3 regions of the Zestomonas ipomoeae genome follow, and region 1 is predicted to be linked to each of the others. Evidence: predicted binding sites of a transcription regulator. Region 1 holds the regulator's gene; each other region holds the start of a gene.
What was found. The regulator LexA, encoded in region 1, represses DNA repair genes until DNA is damaged. The targets are predictions, from matches to a motif close to CTGTNTNNNNANACAG.
Positions count from the first base shown of each region.

Region 2: imuA (translesion DNA synthesis-associated protein ImuA) is a predicted target of LexA. The motif match lies at 2,923-2,938, and genes of this name have one in related genera.
Region 3: recN (DNA repair protein RecN) is a predicted target of LexA. The motif match lies at 2,810-2,825, and genes of this name have one in related genera.

Region 1 is NZ_JBSKHQ010000001.1:517,276-522,552, reverse strand. Features, by position in the region: gene topA (type I DNA topoisomerase) at 1-823, shown strand, start outside; gene ACWKV7_RS02355 (DUF6586 family protein) at 917-1,435, shown strand; gene ACWKV7_RS02350 (hypothetical protein) at 1,508-1,744, shown strand; gene sulA (SOS-induced cell division inhibitor SulA) at 1,791-2,255, opposite strand; gene lexA (transcriptional repressor LexA) at 2,266-2,874, opposite strand; gene ACWKV7_RS02335 (TetR/AcrR family transcriptional regulator) at 3,137-3,844, shown strand; gene ACWKV7_RS02330 (L,D-transpeptidase family protein) at 3,893-4,417, shown strand; gene nagZ (beta-N-acetylhexosaminidase) at 4,442-5,277, shown strand, end outside.
Region 2 is NZ_JBSKHQ010000019.1:68,082-73,358, reverse strand. Features, by position in the region: gene ACWKV7_RS18805 (error-prone DNA polymerase) at 1-800, opposite strand, end outside; gene ACWKV7_RS18800 (Y-family DNA polymerase) at 776-2,191, opposite strand; gene imuA (translesion DNA synthesis-associated protein ImuA) at 2,199-2,807, opposite strand; gene ACWKV7_RS18790 (M48 family metalloprotease) at 3,248-4,381, shown strand; gene ACWKV7_RS18785 (AAA domain-containing protein) at 4,378-5,277, shown strand, end outside.
Region 3 is NZ_JBSKHQ010000027.1:14,986-20,262, forward strand. Features, by position in the region: gene ACWKV7_RS21895 (outer membrane protein assembly factor BamE) at 24-539, opposite strand; gene fur (ferric iron uptake transcriptional regulator) at 638-1,042, shown strand; gene recN (DNA repair protein RecN) at 1,112-2,785, opposite strand; gene grpE (nucleotide exchange factor GrpE) at 2,980-3,546, shown strand; gene dnaK (molecular chaperone DnaK) at 3,647-5,277, shown strand, end outside.

The DNA of each region.
Region 1 (5,277 bases):
GACGCTGACTGACATTGCCTGTCGCGAGTGCGGACGGCCGATGATGATCCGCACCGCATCCACCGGGGTGTTCCTCGGCTGCTCGGGCTACAGCCTGCCACCCAAGGAACGGTGCAAGGCCACCATCAACCTGATTCCCGGCGATGAGATTGCAGCGGACGATGAGGGCGAATCCGAATCCCGCGTGCTGCTAGGCAAGCATCGCTGCCCGATCTGTGCCACGGCCATGGATGCCTATCTGCTGGATGAAACGCGCAAGCTGCACATCTGCGGCAACAATCCGGATTGCGCCGGCTACGAGGTCGAGCAAGGGCAGTTCCGCATCAAGGGTTACGAGGGGCCGAGCCTGGAGTGCGATAAGTGCGGCAGTCAGATGCAATTGAAGACCGGTCGCTTCGGCAAGTTCTTCGGCTGCACCAATGCGAGTTGCAAGAACACCCGCAAGCTGCTGAAGAGTGGCGAGCCGGCGCCGCCGAAGATGGATGCGATCAAAATGCCGGAACTCAAGTGCGAGAAGGTCGATGACGTCTACGTGCTGCGTGACGGGGCGTCCGGATTGTTCCTCGCCGCCAGCCAGTTTCCGAAGAATCGCGAAACCCGTGCGCCACTGGTAAGCGAAATCGTTCCACACAAGGATGAGCTGGACCCCAAGTACCATTTCCTGCTCAGTGCACCGCAGAAAGACCCGGACGGCCGTCCGGCGGTGATCCGCTTCAGCCGCAAGACCAAGGAGCAGTATGTGCAGTCCGAAGTGGACGGCAAGCCCACGGGCTGGCGAGCGTTCTACGACGGCGGCAAGTGGAAGGTCGAAGACAAGCGCTGATCGTGCCCTACGCGCGCCCGTGGCGGGCGCGCGTATAGTCGATTAACCGCCCGACCGGGCGGTCAGCGATCATCCCCATCGGAGGCTGCCGCAATGGCCCACGAGCTCTATACCCGAACCAACCAGAAGCTGTATTTCGCTGGACTGGCGCTGGATGCCTGGCGCCAGGCCGAAGCCGGTCGTGCCATGAATGCGCAAGCGCTGATCCAGGCCGAGCGCGAGGCCTCGCTGTTCCACCTGTATGGCGCTGTGCTGGGCCTTTGCCATGAAATCGCCGGCTTCTATCGCCTGCCTGAGGCTGATGCAGAGCGTGCCGAGTCTTTGTTGACCCAGTCTGTGCTGGACGCGGCCCCGAGCCCGGAGTTGGCGGAGTTGGTGGAATTGACGCAACAGCCGGAAACCTGGCTGGCGCAGCTGCTAGCTGCCTATGACGCATTGTTCCTGCCGCCGAAGCCGCCCAGGAAGGCCAAGCATGATCCAGGCTTGCCGCTGATCCAAGCGATAAGCCTCGACGAGCAGGAGCAGCCGCTGGCGCGTGAGCAGCTGGAAGACTGGCGCCAACGTCTAAAGGAGCTGGCGCTGCGTTTTCGGGAAACCCTCACGGAGTGCTGAACGGGCCGCACCGGGCTAGGGCCTGGCGGTATCGGCTGGTACAATAGGGGGCCTTTGCCTGAGAACTGACCTATGCCCACCTCCTTCCTGGAAATCGTAGAACTGCCCGACGGGCGCATTGCATTGCGTCGCGCAGATGACGAAGAGGCATTGGTCACCTTGGATTTCTCCGCCGATGCCAAGGCCTTCTTGCAAGGTCATCATGTGGAGGTTGCCAAAGCCATGTTGAACGTCGGCGTGCAGATGGCCGGCCGTTTGGCTGAAGGCGACTTCGAGCGAGAGGATGAGGGCGCGCGAGTCCTGCACTGAGCGGATCACGCTTCAAGCGGTGCACATCCTTGTGCATATGGGTTTTTCAGCCCAGGCAAATATTCAGGCTTTGCGCATTGCCCTCAGTGGCGCTCGCAGCCAGTCGCTGTCTTGTTTGTGATGAGAGCGGAGCCAGCCAGCTCACTACCGTATGGCTGCGGCCCAGGCGTAGCGCTTCGCAAGCCAGTTCGGTCGCGCTCTGGCTGCCGCGTGGCCGAAGGAGCAGAATGCGCTCGCGATTCAGCCCGGCTTCCCGCAACCAGCTCTGCGTGAGGCTGGCTGGGGGTGCGATCAGCGTCAGCCAGCGCGCATCGGCTTCCTCGCTCAGTTCGCGCAAGATCGGTGCCAGCAGGTGCAGGCAATGGCCGGCTGCTCCACTCAATGCCAGTTCGCTGAAGGCAGGCGAGCCGATATCCGTCATCTCCTTCGGCGATGGAGTTGCTTCCCTTGGGGTTAGAAAGGTGCCGAACAGGGGCAGTTGTGTGCGCTCAAGCGTCTGTTGATACAGCATGACCGTTCCTCTAGCGGCGAATAACGCCGACGCTCAAACCTTCTATCACCAGGTCCTGCTGCTGCAGATCCACCTCGATCGGAGCGAACTCGGGGTTCTCGGCGATCAGCCAGACCTTGTCGCCCTCACGCTTGAAGCGCTTCACCGTAACCTCGTCGTCCAGTCGCGCGACCACGACTTGGCCGTTGCGCGCTTCCGGAGTGCTGTGCACGGCCAGCAAGTCCCCGTCGAAAATCCCGATGTCTTTCATGCTCATACCGCGAACCCGCAGCAAGTAGTCGGCGCGAGGATGGAAAAAAGACGGGTTGATCTTGCAGGAGTCCTCGATATTTTGCTGAGCCAGGATGGGAGCGCCGGCGGCTACGCGACCGATCACTGGTAATCCGTCGGTTTCGCTGCTGGGCTCGAATCCAGGTATGCGAATGCCTCGTGAGGCACCGGGTGTCATCTCGATGGCGCCCTTGCGTGCCAGTGCCTTCAGGTGTTCCTCGGCGGCATTGGGTGATTTGAAGCCAAGTTCCTGGGCGATCTCTGCGCGGGTTGGCGGGTAGCCGTTGTCTTCGATGCAGCGCTTGATAAAGGCGAGGATCTCGCTCTGGCGGGGCGTCAGCTTCAGCATGTCGTGGGCTCTGTCTTTTTATACAGTTGCTGGGATTATATACAGTGATCGAGGCTTGGCAATCTTCTATTTTTCCGGCGATCGATTTGCCCAGACCGCGAACGAGGTGGGAGGTGTAACCTATTGCCGCGACCGGTCGTCTCGCTTTTATTGCGCATGCGGTCGATGTCCCTGACCGGTCAGCCAAAATCGGACTCTGTGACTTGACAAGGCGACGGGCTGAAACGTATGTTTCAAACAAGTGTTTGTCAGGTGAGTAGTCATGGCCCAATCAGAAACCGTCGAGCGCATTCTCGATGCCGCTGAACAACTGTTCGCGGAGAAGGGCTTTGCCGAGACTTCGCTTCGGTTGATTACCAGCAAAGCCGGGGTCAACCTGGCTGCGGTCAATTATCACTTCGGTTCGAAGAAGGCCTTGATCCAGGCGGTTTTCTCTCGCTTTCTCGGGCCGTTCTGCGTCAGCCTGGAAAAGGAACTCGATCGCCGCCAGGCCAAGCCTGAGTCCAGGGCCAGTCTGGAAGAGCTTCTGGAAATACTGGTGGAACAGGCCCTGGCGGTTAAGCCTCGCAGTGGTAACGATCTTTCAATCTTCATGCGCTTGCTGGGCCTGGCTTTCAGCCAGAGTCAGGGGCACCTGCGTCGCTATCTGGAAGATATGTACGGCAAGGTATTCCGTCGCTACATGCAATTGGTGCATGAGGCCGCGCCGCGCATTCCGCCGATCGAACTGTTCTGGCGGGTGCATTTCATGCTCGGCGCGGCGGCGTTCAGCATGTCCGGTATTAAGGCGCTGCGTGCCATTGCCGAGAATGATTTCGGAGTGAACACCTCGATCGAACAGGTCATGCGGCTGATGGTGCCGTTCCTGGCTGCGGGCATGCGCGCGGAGAGCGGCGTCAGCGATGAGCGTCTCGCCACGGCGCAATTGAAGCCGCGCAGCAAGGCGACGGCGGCGACCGCCAAGCTTTGATGTTTCGGTGTGGGCGCTGGCCGGTCTGATCGGCTAAGCTAGCGGCCCATGCGCCCCCTCGATTTTCTCCATGTTTCCCTTGCCGACCAGCGCCTCTATGGCTTCGCCGACGGTCGCCTGCTGCTTCGCCTTCCGGTTTCCACTGCCACCAATGGCGGAGGCGAACGCAATGGATCCGGCTGCACGCCGCGGGGCTTGCACCAAGTGCGGGCCAAGATCGGCGATGGCCTACCGGAGGGGGCGGTGCTGCGTGGCCGGCGCTGGACCGGTGAAGTCTGGACGCCAGATCTGCACCGGCAGTTCCCTGGGCGCGACTGGATACTGACGCGCATTCTCTGGCTCAGTGGCTGCGAGCCGGGGCGCAATCGGCTCGGCGAGGTCGATACCTTTCGCCGCTATGTCTATTTGCATGGCACGCCGGACAGTGAGCCCATGGGCGTGCCCGGCTCCCATGGTTGCGTGCGCGTGCGCAATGCCGACCTGCTGGAGCTCTATGAGCGGGTGCCGCTGCACTGCCCCGTGCGTATCGAAGACGCGCCGTGTCCGGACTGGGCCGCGGCAGAACTCGGTTAAGGATTTCTCTGTATGACTTCAAGCCTGCAAGGCTCTTTGATGCTGGATGTCGGCGGCACCTGGCTGACCGCCGAGGATCGGCAGTTGCTGCGTCAACCCGAAGTGGGTGGGCTGATCCTGTTCGGCCGCAACATCGAGCATCCGCGTCAGGTGCGCGAGCTGTGTGAAGCGATTCGTGCCGTGCGTCCGGATATTCTGCTCGCAGTGGATCAGGAGGGCGGGCGCGTGCAGCGCTTGCGCCAGGGCTTCCTGCGCCTGCCGGCGATGCGTGCGATTGCCGACACCCCCGATGCGGCGGGGCTTGCCGAGCAAGTCGGCTGGCTGATGGCCACCGAAGTGTTGGCTGCAGGGTTGGATTTCAGCTTCGCGCCGGTGCTGGACCTCGACCACCAGCGCAGCGCGGTGATCGGTAGCCGTGCCTTCGAGAGCGACCCCGAGCGGGCCTCGCAACTGATTGCGGCGTTCATTCGCGGCATGCGCGCGGCAGGCATGGCCTGCACCGGCAAGCATTTCCCCGGGCATGGCTGGGCCGAGGCCGACTCGCACGTGGCAATTCCCACCGATGAGCGCAGCCTGGAGCAGATTCGTGCCGTCGACATGCTGCCTTTCGCCCGTCTGGCTGCCCAGCTGGATGCCGTGATGCCGGCCCATGTGATCTATCCTCAGGTCGATGCGCAGCCCGCAGGATTTTCCCGGCGTTGGTTGCGGGACATCCTGCGGGGCGAGCTGAAGTTTTCCGGGGTGATCTTCAGCGACGACCTGTCCATGGCGGGTGCCCAAGTGGCTGGCGATGCCGCCGGGCGCATCGAGGCGGCGCTTGGCGCCGGCTGCGACATGGGGCTGGTGTGCAACGACCGTGC
Region 2 (5,277 bases), on a different contig from region 1:
ACCAGCTCGCGGGGGTACTGGTAGCGCAACTGGCTCAGCTCGAAGGTGCAACGCTCGGCGATGCGCAGCGTTTCCGCCAGCAGCTCCGGCGGGTACAGCTCGGCCAGGGCCGCGCGCGGACGCAGGTGCCGTTCGCCATTGGGGAACAACCGGTGCCCCGCCTCAGCCACCGTGCAGTGGTGGCGGATGGCGGTCATGCAGTCCTGCAGGGCGCGGCGCCCGCGAGCATGCATGTGCACATCGCCCGCGGCCACCGCCGGAATGCCCAGGCTCGCCGCCAGCGCCTGCAGTTCGGCCAGGCGCCGGGCATCATCAGGTCCACGATGCAGCTCCACCGCCAGCCACAAGCGCCCGGGAAAGACCGTGCCGAGCCAATGCCCGTCCGTTTCCTCAGTCGTCCCATCGGGAACCCACAGCACCAGCAGCCCATCCAGCGGCCCGGCGAGGTCTTCGCGCAGCAGGCGATAGCGGCCCTTTTCCGCCCGCCTCCGGGCCCGGGTGATCAGTTGGCACAAGGCCTGGTAGCCGCCCAGGTTCTCCGCCAGCAGCACCAGCTTGGGGCCGTTCTCCACCCGCACCTCGCTGCCGACGATCAGGGGCAGCTCGACCTCCTGCGCGGCCTGCCAGGCCCGCACGATGCCGGCCAGGGTGCATTCGTCGGTGATCGCCAGAGCCCGGTAGCCATGGCGCCTGGCCCGTTCGAACAACTCCCGGGCACTGGACGCTCCGCGTTGAAAGCTGAAATTCGACAGGCAGTGCAGCTCGGCGTAGCCGCTCATGCGAACCAGCCCTGCAGCCATAACCGCTCGCCTTCGCCAACCACGCGGTAGGCCCAGCCGCGCTGGCCCGCGCGGGTTTCAATCAGGTAGTAATCGCGGCGCACATCGCCACCGTCCCACCAACCGGACTCGACACGCTCGGGGCCTGCCAGGAAGCGCACCCCCGCCTCCCGCAACGGCAGCGCCTCGCGCAGAAGCCAGCCGGGGCGCAGCACGTCGGGCCCCGGCATTGTGGGTCCGGCTGCTGGCTCCGGCTGCCAGGCGTGCTCGGGACGATGATCGGCATGGGCGCCCAGGCCGTGCACCGCTGCATCCCCCAACCGCGCCCGCAGGCGTTCGCGCAGTTGCTCCCAGGGTAGCGACTGTTGCGGGCGCTCATCGAACAGTTCGCGATGCTGCGGGACAAAGGCGGACAGCTCCCGGGCCACCAGGCGCACCGCTTGTACCGGTGCGGGCACCTGCAGTTGCTCCAGCCGCCCGCGCGCCACCTCGAAGAGCATGGCAGCCTCGCGCTCGGCACCGAGCAGGCCGACCGGCACCTGCGAGTCCGCGCCTTCCCGGTGCTCCAGATGCAGGGTGAAACGCTGTACCCCGCTGTCGCGCCCGGCGAGAAACGCAGCCAAGTCGGCCGTCAGCCGGCGCACCGGAAACAGCAGGGCCTGGTGCGATGCCACCTCGAAATTCAGCTCGATGCGCACGTCGAATTCGTCCGGCGGCAGGTAGCAGTCCAGCGCCAGCGCTCGCTTTCCGAGCAGCCTGTCCAGATGTCCCAGCACCTCCGGCGCAAAGCGCCGGGCCACGGTATCCCGCGGCAACGCCAGCACCTGGCGAAGCGTGCGCAAGCCCATGCGGGAAAATGCCGATGCCGCTTCGCGGCTGAAGCCGGCGCGCTCGACGGGCATGCGCTCCAAGGCTCCGCGCAGGCTCTCTGCGTCCGCCACGCCCAGTCCGTCATGGACATTGGCCAACACGCGCGCCGCCACCGGGTTGGGGGCCGCCACGATGCGATGGCGAAAGCCCAGCGCCGTCAGCTCATCGCGCAGACGCGCCTCGAAACGCGGCCAAGGACCGAACAGCGTGAAGCTGGACTCCACTTCCAGCAGCAACACCCGCGGGTAGTGCAGGCTGACGTGGGAACTGAAACGGTATGCCCAGGCCGCCAGAAAGCGCTGCCAGCGCTCGACCTCGCTCGGGTCGTATTCGATCGCGGTGAAATCCCGCGTCAGCGCATGGGCTGCGGCCAGCGACTGGCCAGGGCGCAGGCCAAGCGCACGGGCAGCCCGGTTGACCGTTTGCAGCACCCGGCGCTGCGGCGTGCCGGTCACCAGCGCCAAGGGCTCGCCGCCCTCCTCCCGGCCACGCAAGACGCCATCCAGAGCCAGCTGCGGCAACAATATGCATGCCCAACGCATAACGGCCTCATTGCCAAGGAATGGCGGTGGCTGGAGCCAGCCCGCCACGGCACTTGAGCACCCGCAACTGCGCCGGCCGCCCCTCGACGGCGATGCGCAGCGCCGCTGGCGACGGATTCACCGCCTCGCGCAACGGGCGATAGGCAAAGGCCAGGGTCTGCCCTGTCTCGGCCGCCACCTGCAAACGGCGCAGGGCACGGTCGTCCGCCTGCTGCGGCCAGCACAGCACGGCCCCGCAGCTGCCCGAGCGCAAGCACTGCTCCGCAGCCCACAGGGCGTCCCGACCACTCGCCTCCACCCACGCCAGCCAGCGCAGGTCCACGCCTGCGGCCTGCCAGGCATGGGGGTACGGCACATGGGGCGGGGCCACCAGCACGACCCGCTCCTCGGCGCGGGTCAAGCGTGCCAGGGTCGGCCACAGTAAGCGCAACTCGCCAAGGCCGTCGGCCGGCAGCAACAACTCGCTGAGCGCAGCCTCCGGCCAGCCGCCGTTCGGCAACAGCGCATCCAACAGGGTATGCCCGGTCGGCTGGGTCCCGAGGGGCACCTCCAGCGACTGCCCCTTCCAGACACGCCGCTGGTGCAGCAGCGAATCGAGCGCAATCACCGCCCCCATGACATCCCCCTCGGCAATGCCAAACCGGGCAGCCGAAGCGATGGACAGGAACGCCACAGCCCTGCTGCAGGGTCGGGAAAAAGAATCGGGCACATGCAAGGGAACCGCCATACGACTGTATATATATACAGATAACAGAGATATCCGGCGATGCCAATGTGACAGCCCCGCCGGGCGACGGAAGGCCGAAACAGAACCGTGCGAAAGCCGCCACGGCCCAGCGGGCTCGGCAGCACTGGCAGGCCTTCCCAGCCGAACGGGAACCGGAGCGCACCCGGCTGCAGAGCATGAGGCGCTCCCCACTTCTGCGGCAGGACAAGGGCTTGGCGCGCCTGGACGTGCTATAAGGGCGCCTCATTCACTACAGGGACGTATGCACGGTGGTCACTGCAGCGGCAGCAATCGACAGACTGAATCCTCTGCCCTATCAGTCTGAAGTCTTGGCGTATCTGAAAGACTGGGAGCCGGACGTCTGGGCCTGGGCCTCCTCCCTCAGCGTGCAGGAGCAACACAGCAACGAAGTGCGCGCACAGCTGCTGCGCGACACCTACCGGCTGGCTCCGACAAGCCACGCTCCGGTCTACGAGCTTTGCCGGCAAGCCTTGGAAAACTTGCAGATCGATGCGCCGGTGACGCTTTACCAGGCGAACGGCTCGAGCATGAACGCGACGCTCTACTTCCTGCCGGGCGAAGCCCACATCGTGCTGGAGGGGCCTGTCCTGGAACGCCTGCAAAGCACCGAACTGCTCGCACTGCTGGGGCATGAAATGGCCCACTACCACCTCTGGTCCGAGCACGGCGGCGAATACCTCATCGCTGATCGCGTGCTCAACCATAGCGCGGTGTCGAACAGCCGAAACCCCAGTTACCTCGAAACCGCGCGTCTCTACGGCCTGCACACCGAACTGTACGCCGACCGCGGGGCCGCTCTCGCCGCGCAGTCCGCCAAGGCCACGATTTCCATGCTGGTCAAGGTGCATACCGGGATCGCCGACGTCGATGCCGATGCCTACCTGCAGCAGGCTCTGGAGCTCGACGGCAAGGCTGGCCAGGTATCCCAGGGGGACTCTCATCCTGAGTCGTTCCTGCGCTCACAGGCGATCGACCTGTGGTGGCGGCAGGACGCGCAGCTCGATGACTGGCTGCACCGGCGCCTGCGTGGCCCGTTGCAACTCACCAACCTGGACCTCACCGGCCAGGTGGCGCTGACGGACATCACACGCGGTTTCATTGCGCGTTTTCTGCGCGAGCCTTCCTTGCGTTCCGAGCCGGTCATGAGCCAGGTGCAGCAGTTCTTTCCCGACTGGTCCGACAATCATCCCCCCATCGACCTGGCCACGCTCGATGCCCAACGCATCGACACCAACGTGCAGGAGTACCTGCATTACCTGCTGCTGGACCTGGCCCTGGTCGATGAAGACCTGCGAGACCACGCCTTGTTGCAGGCAGCCGGCATGGCGGTCGAACTAGGCGGCCGGGAGGCCTTTCTGAAGATACTCAGGCGCGACCTGAAATTGAGCAGGCGCGAACTGGCCAAGCTCGGCAAAGCCATGAAGGAGGGCACCAGCGCATGAGCGAGCAACAATCCGAACTGACGCTCGGCCAGCTGCTGGCCTCCAAAGCCAACGCCCAGATGCCCATCGACGATGTGCTGCATCTGGTCCTGCCGTTGATGCGCGAGACCGCACGTCTTCACGACAAGGGTCGAGTCGCACAATTGAATGCCGGATCGGTGCTGCAAGACGCGCAAGGTTCGCTGTGTCTGCGCAATCCGCAAGGCGACGAGCCAAGGTATGCCCCCAAGCGCCTGCGCGACGTGCAGCCCATGCACAGCTCGGCGCTGAATGTCATCGGCGAGCTGCGCCGGACCTACGACGCCGAACATGGCGTCACGGAGGACAACCTGCAAGTGCAGGAAACGGAAGAGCAGGAGATCGCCAAGCCGGTGTTCGTCACCGGCTTCCGCTCGTGGGAACAACTGGTCGACCACCATGACCCGATCACCGACATTTTCCACCTTGGCCAGATCCTGGCGTGCCTGGCCTGCGGCCTGGACTTGCGCAACGAAGAAGACCTGCAGGGCTTTGCCTCGCATCGGCGCAACCTCTTCGAGATCGCCCCGCAGCTCAACCCCGTATTGGCCGGCACCATCGTCGAGATGACCGAGCTCAATCGCCACCAACGGGCAAGCAACCTGGGCGCGCTCATCCGTCGCCTGGAACACTGGCGCGACCAGCCCACCGGGCTGGATGTCGAAGGCCTGCTGACCGGCATCAAGGGTCCAGGCTCGCGGCGCACGGCCGTGCTGGAGCACTTGCGCGATCGCCTGTTCGACCTGTCGCGGCGCAATCGCCTGCTGCACTTCCGCCCGACCCAGGCCAACGTCAACCTGACCGTCGCCAGCGTTCCACTGGTCCTGCACCTGGAGAGCATCCGCGCCGAGGAACTTTGCACCTGGAGCGGCAACTTC
Region 3 (5,277 bases), on a different contig from region 1:
TGCCGGGCTTTTTTGTTCGGTGCTTACTGCGGGTCGGTGTCCAGCGGTTCGGGGATCGGAACCGGTACCGTCTGCACCTCGTCCACCTCGCGCTGGATCTGTTCCAGCAGCGAACCCGGCTTGGCAGGTTGCTCGGTGTGGGGTGCCTTGGGCGTGACCACCTGGCTGCTGCCGTCCTGGCCGAGAATCGCCTCGTCACGGCTCACGCCCGGCAGGAAGTCCCCTGCGAGGCCGATCAGTTGGTCGTTCTCGCCGAACACCAGGCTGACGCGTTCTTGCAGGCGCTGGCGGCCGCCGGGTTGGATGCTGTAGAGGTAATCCCAGCGATTGGCGTGGAAGGTGTCGGTAATCAATGGGTTGCCCATGATAAACCGCACTTGGCGTCGGGTCATTCCCGGGCGCAACTGGTCTATCATGTCCTGCGTCACGACATTGCCCTGCTGAATGTCGATTTTATAAACCCCGGGGAATGAACAACCGGCGAGTGCGAACAGTCCTGCGAGGCTGAGGCTGGTCAGCAAGAGCTTGGTTTTTTGCATCGGTGGGTGACTTCCACTATCTTGGCTGGGCAACTTAAGTCCCTGATCATACCCGCATTAAAGGAAGCTGCGAAGCAGCATCCAAGAGAAAGCTGACCATGGTTGAAAATAGCGAATTACGCAAAGCCGGCCTCAAGGTGACCCTGCCGCGGGTCAAGATCCTGCAGATGCTCGATGCCGCCGAGCAGCGCCACATGAGCGCTGAGGATGTCTACAAGGCGTTGATGGAAGCGGGTGAGGACGTCGGCCTGGCTACCGTATACCGCGTGCTGACCCAGTTCGAAGCAGCCGGCCTGGTGGTTCGCCACAATTTCGATGGCGGCCATGCGGTATTCGAATTGGCCGACAGTGGCCATCACGACCACATGGTCTGCGTCGATACCGGCGAGGTGATCGAATTCATCGATCCCGAGATCGAGAAGCGGCAGAAGGAAATCGTCCGTGAGCACGGTTTCGAGTTGGTCGATCACAACCTGGTGCTCTATGTGCGCAAGAAGAGCTGATGGCTCGGTGTGAATGATTGAACAGGCGGCCTCAGGGCCGCCTTCTCGTTTCCGGGGGCGGTGAAGGGGTCACGCCTGCGCGGTATCGACCATCTTGCGGGCGTGCGCCAGTGATTCTTCGGTCAGATCCAGGCCGCCGAGCATGCGGGCAATCTCTTCGATACGCTGCGAACCGTCGAGTTTGGCTACCGCCGTGCGGGTCTCGTCGCTGCCGCGCAGCTTGTGCACGAACAGGTGCTGATGTCCCTGCGCAGCGACTTGCGGCAGGTGAGTAACGGTGAGCACCTGGCCGCGCTCGCCAAGGCGGCGCAGCAACTGACCCACTACTTCGGCGGTGGGGCCGCCAATGCCGACGTCCACTTCATCGAATACCAGGGTCGGCACCCGTGAGGTTTGCGCGGTGATGACCTGTATCGCCAGGCTGATGCGCGACAGCTCGCCTCCGGAGGCGACCTTAGCCAGCGCCTTCAATGGTTGGCCGGGGTTGGCGCTGACCAGGAACTCTACCTGTTCCAGGCCGTTCGGCAGCGGCTCTTCGGCGACGTTGTCACGCAGCTCGATGCTGAAGCGCCCGCCGGGCATGCCCAGGCGCTGCATTTCCGCTTCCACAGCGGCGGCCAGTCGTCCAGCCGCCTCGCGACGCAGTCCACTGAGTTCGCCGGCCTTCTCCTGGAAGTGGCGCGCGTAGGAGGCCAATTCCTCGTTCAACCGCTCAACCGCCTCGTCATCGGCACTCAGGCTTTCCAGCTCTTCCAGCAGACGTTGTTGCAGTTCGTGCAGTTCGGTGGGTTGGATGCGATGCTTGCGCGCCAGCGTATAAATAGCATCGAGACGCTCCTCCAGTTGCTGCTGGCGCTCGGGGTCGGCATCGAAGTGGTCAAGAAAGCGATTGAGCTCGCCGACTGCTTCTTCGACTTGGATCTGCGCACTGCTCAGCAGATTGGCGGCTTCGCCGAGTGCGCCCGGTTGGCTGTGGAACGCATTGAGTCGATTCAGGCTGGCGGTCAGGGCGGAGAGCACATTGCCGGCATCGCTTTCACTGCAGAGTTCCAATACCTGGCGGCAGGCGCCAAGCAATTGCTCGGCATTGCTCAAGGCCTTGTGCTCTTGCTCCAGATGGTCCAGTTCGCCTTCGCCCAGGGCGAGATTCTCCAGTTCCTCCAACTGGTAGCTGAGCAATTGCTGGCGCGCGCGCTGCTCATCCCCGCTGCTGGATAGCCGCTCCAGCTCCTGGCGGGTTTGTCGCCAGCGCTGCGCGGCAAGCTGCACCTGGCGGGCCAGTTCGCCGGCGCCGGCGTAGGCGTCGAGCAGGCGTCGGTGGGTGTCGGTTTTCAACAGCGACTGGTGTTCATGCTGGCTATGGATATCGATCAGCAGCTCGCCCAGGCTTTTGAGATCGCCTTGTGGGCAGGGGGCGCCATTGATGTAGCCCCGGGAACGCCCTTCGGCAGTAATCACCCGGCGCAGGATGCAGGGCCCGTCGTTGTCCAGGTCGCGCTCGTCCAGCCAGGCGCGGGCTTCGGGAATGTCCGTCAGATCGAAGCTGGCGAGGATGTCCGCCTTGTCCGCGCCGGGGCGCACCACGCCACTGTCGGCGCGGTCGCCGAGGCACAATCCGAGGGCGTCGAGCATGATCGATTTGCCGGCGCCGGTTTCGCCGGTGATCACCGACATGCCGCCATCCAGTTCGAGATCGAGGTGCTCGACGATGGCGTAATTATGAACGGACAGGTGGACCAGCATGGCGCGGCTCCCGAGGTGCGATGACTGTGTATTTGTACAGTACAATGAGAGGCGTGTTCAAGTGTCTGGCTACCGGTGGTCGAGAAAAGTCTGTCGCGCCTTCGCTGTGACGGCCTTGAATCGGCGTTTTCTGTCCCCATATAGGCGACACCGGCGGGCTACGGCCTGCAACCCGTTTTCGAGAGGAGAGAGGCATGGCTGACGAACAGACCCTGGATACGCAATCCGCCGAGGCGAACGCCGCGGAGGCTACCCCGAGCGACGACCTTGCTGCCCGCGTGCAGGCACTGGAAGAGCAGCTCGCGGCCGCTCAGGATCAGGCTCTGCGCGTGGCGGCCGATTTGCAGAACGTGCGTCGCCGCGCCGAGCAGGATGTCGAGAAGGCGCACAAGTTCGCGCTGGAGCGATTCGCCAACGACCTGCTGCCGGTCGTCGACAGCCTGGAGCGCGGCCTCGAACTGTCGAGCGCCGATGACGAGTCGCTGCGGCCGATGCGCGAGGGCATGGAGCTGACCCTGAAGATGTTCCACGACACGCTGCGCCGTTATCAGGTCGAGCCGGTCGACCCCCATGGTGCGCCGTTCAATGCCGAGCACCATCAGGCGATGGCGATGGAGGAAAGCACCCATGCCGAACCGGGCAGCGTGCTTAAGGTGTTCCAGAAGGGCTATCTGCTCAACGGGCGCCTGCTGCGCCCGGCGATGGTCGTGGTCAGCAAGGCGCCGGAGCAGGCGCCACCGTCGATCGACGAGCAGGCTTGAAATTCGCCGTCAGGCCCCCATCTGTTGAGTCAAGCGTTTACCTACTACCGCGGCTTGCATCGTGAGCCGCTGCAAAAGCCAAATTTCGGGAGAATGAAACATGGGCAAAATCATCGGTATTGACCTGGGGACCACCAACTCCTGCGTCGCCATCATGGAAAACGGCAGCGTCAAAGTGATCGAGAACGCCGAGGGTGCGCGTACCACGCCGTCGATCATCGCCTACACCAACGACGGTGAAACCCTGGTCGGCCAGTCCGCCAAGCGCCAGGCGGTGACCAACCCGCATAACACCCTGTATGCGGTGAAGCGCCTGATCGGCCGCCGCTTCGAAGAGGGCGTGGTGCAGAAAGACATCCAGATGGTGCCGTACAAGATCGTCAAGGCCGACAACGGCGACGCCTGGGTGGAAGTGAAGGGCCAGAAAATGGCGCCGCCGCAGATTTCCGCCGAAGTGCTGAAGAAGATGAAGAAGACCGCCGAAGACTACCTCGGCGAGGCCGTGACCGAAGCGGTGATCACCGTGCCGGCCTACTTCAACGACAGCCAGCGCCAGGCCACCAAGGACGCCGGGCGCATCGCGGGCCTGGACGTCAAGCGCATCATCAACGAGCCGACCGCCGCCGCGCTGGCCTACGGCATGGACAAGGCCAAGGGCGACCACACCGTGATCGTCTACGACCTGGGGGGCGGTACCTTCGACGTGTCGGTGATCGAGATCGCCGAAGTCGACGGCGAGCACCAGTTCGAAGTGCTGGCCACCAACGGTGACACCTTCCTCGGTGGCGAGGACTTCGACATCCGCCTGATCGACTACCTCGTCGACGAATTCAAGAAAGAAACCGGCATGAACCTCAAGGGCGACCCGCTGGCCATGCAGCGCCTGAAGGAAGCCGCCGAGAAAGCCAAGATCGAGCTGTCCTCCAGCCAGCAGACCGATGTCAACCTGCCGTACATCACCGCCGATGCCTCCGGGCCGAAGCACCTGAACGTGAAGATCTCCCGCGCCAAGCTGGAGTCGCTGGTGGAAGACCTGGTGGAGCGCACCATCGAGCCGTGCCGCATCGCTCTCAAGGATGCCGGTATCGATGTGGGCAAGATCGACGACGTGATCCTGGTCGGTGGTCAGACCCGCATGCCGCTGGTGCAGAAGAAGGTGGCCGAATTCTTCGGCAAGGAAGCGCGCAAGGACGTCAACCCGGACGAGGCCGTGGCCATCGGTGCTGCCATCCAGGGCGCGGTGCTGGCCGGCGATGTCAAGGACGTGCTGCTGCTCGACGTTTCCCCGCTGACCCTGGGCATCGAAACCCTGGGCGGGGTCATGACCCCGCTGATCGAGAAGAACACTACTATCCCGACCAAGAAGTCGCAGGTGTTCTCCACTGCCGACGACAACCAGAGTGCGGTGACCATTCATGTGCTGCAGGGCGAGCGCAAGCAGGCTGCGCAGAACAAGTCGCTCGGCAAGTTCGACCTGGCCGAGATTCCGCCGGCACCGCGTGGCGTGCCGCAGATCGAGGTGACCTTCGATATCGACGCCAATGGCATCCTGCATGTGGGGGCGAAGGACAAGGCCACCGGCAAGCAGCAGTCCATCGTGATCAAGGCTAACTCCGGCCTGTCCGAGGAAGAAATCGAGCAAATGGTGCGCGATGCCGAGGCCAACGCCGAGGAGGATCGCAAGTTCGAGGAGCTGGCAACCGCGCGCAACCAGGGCGACCAGCTGGTGCA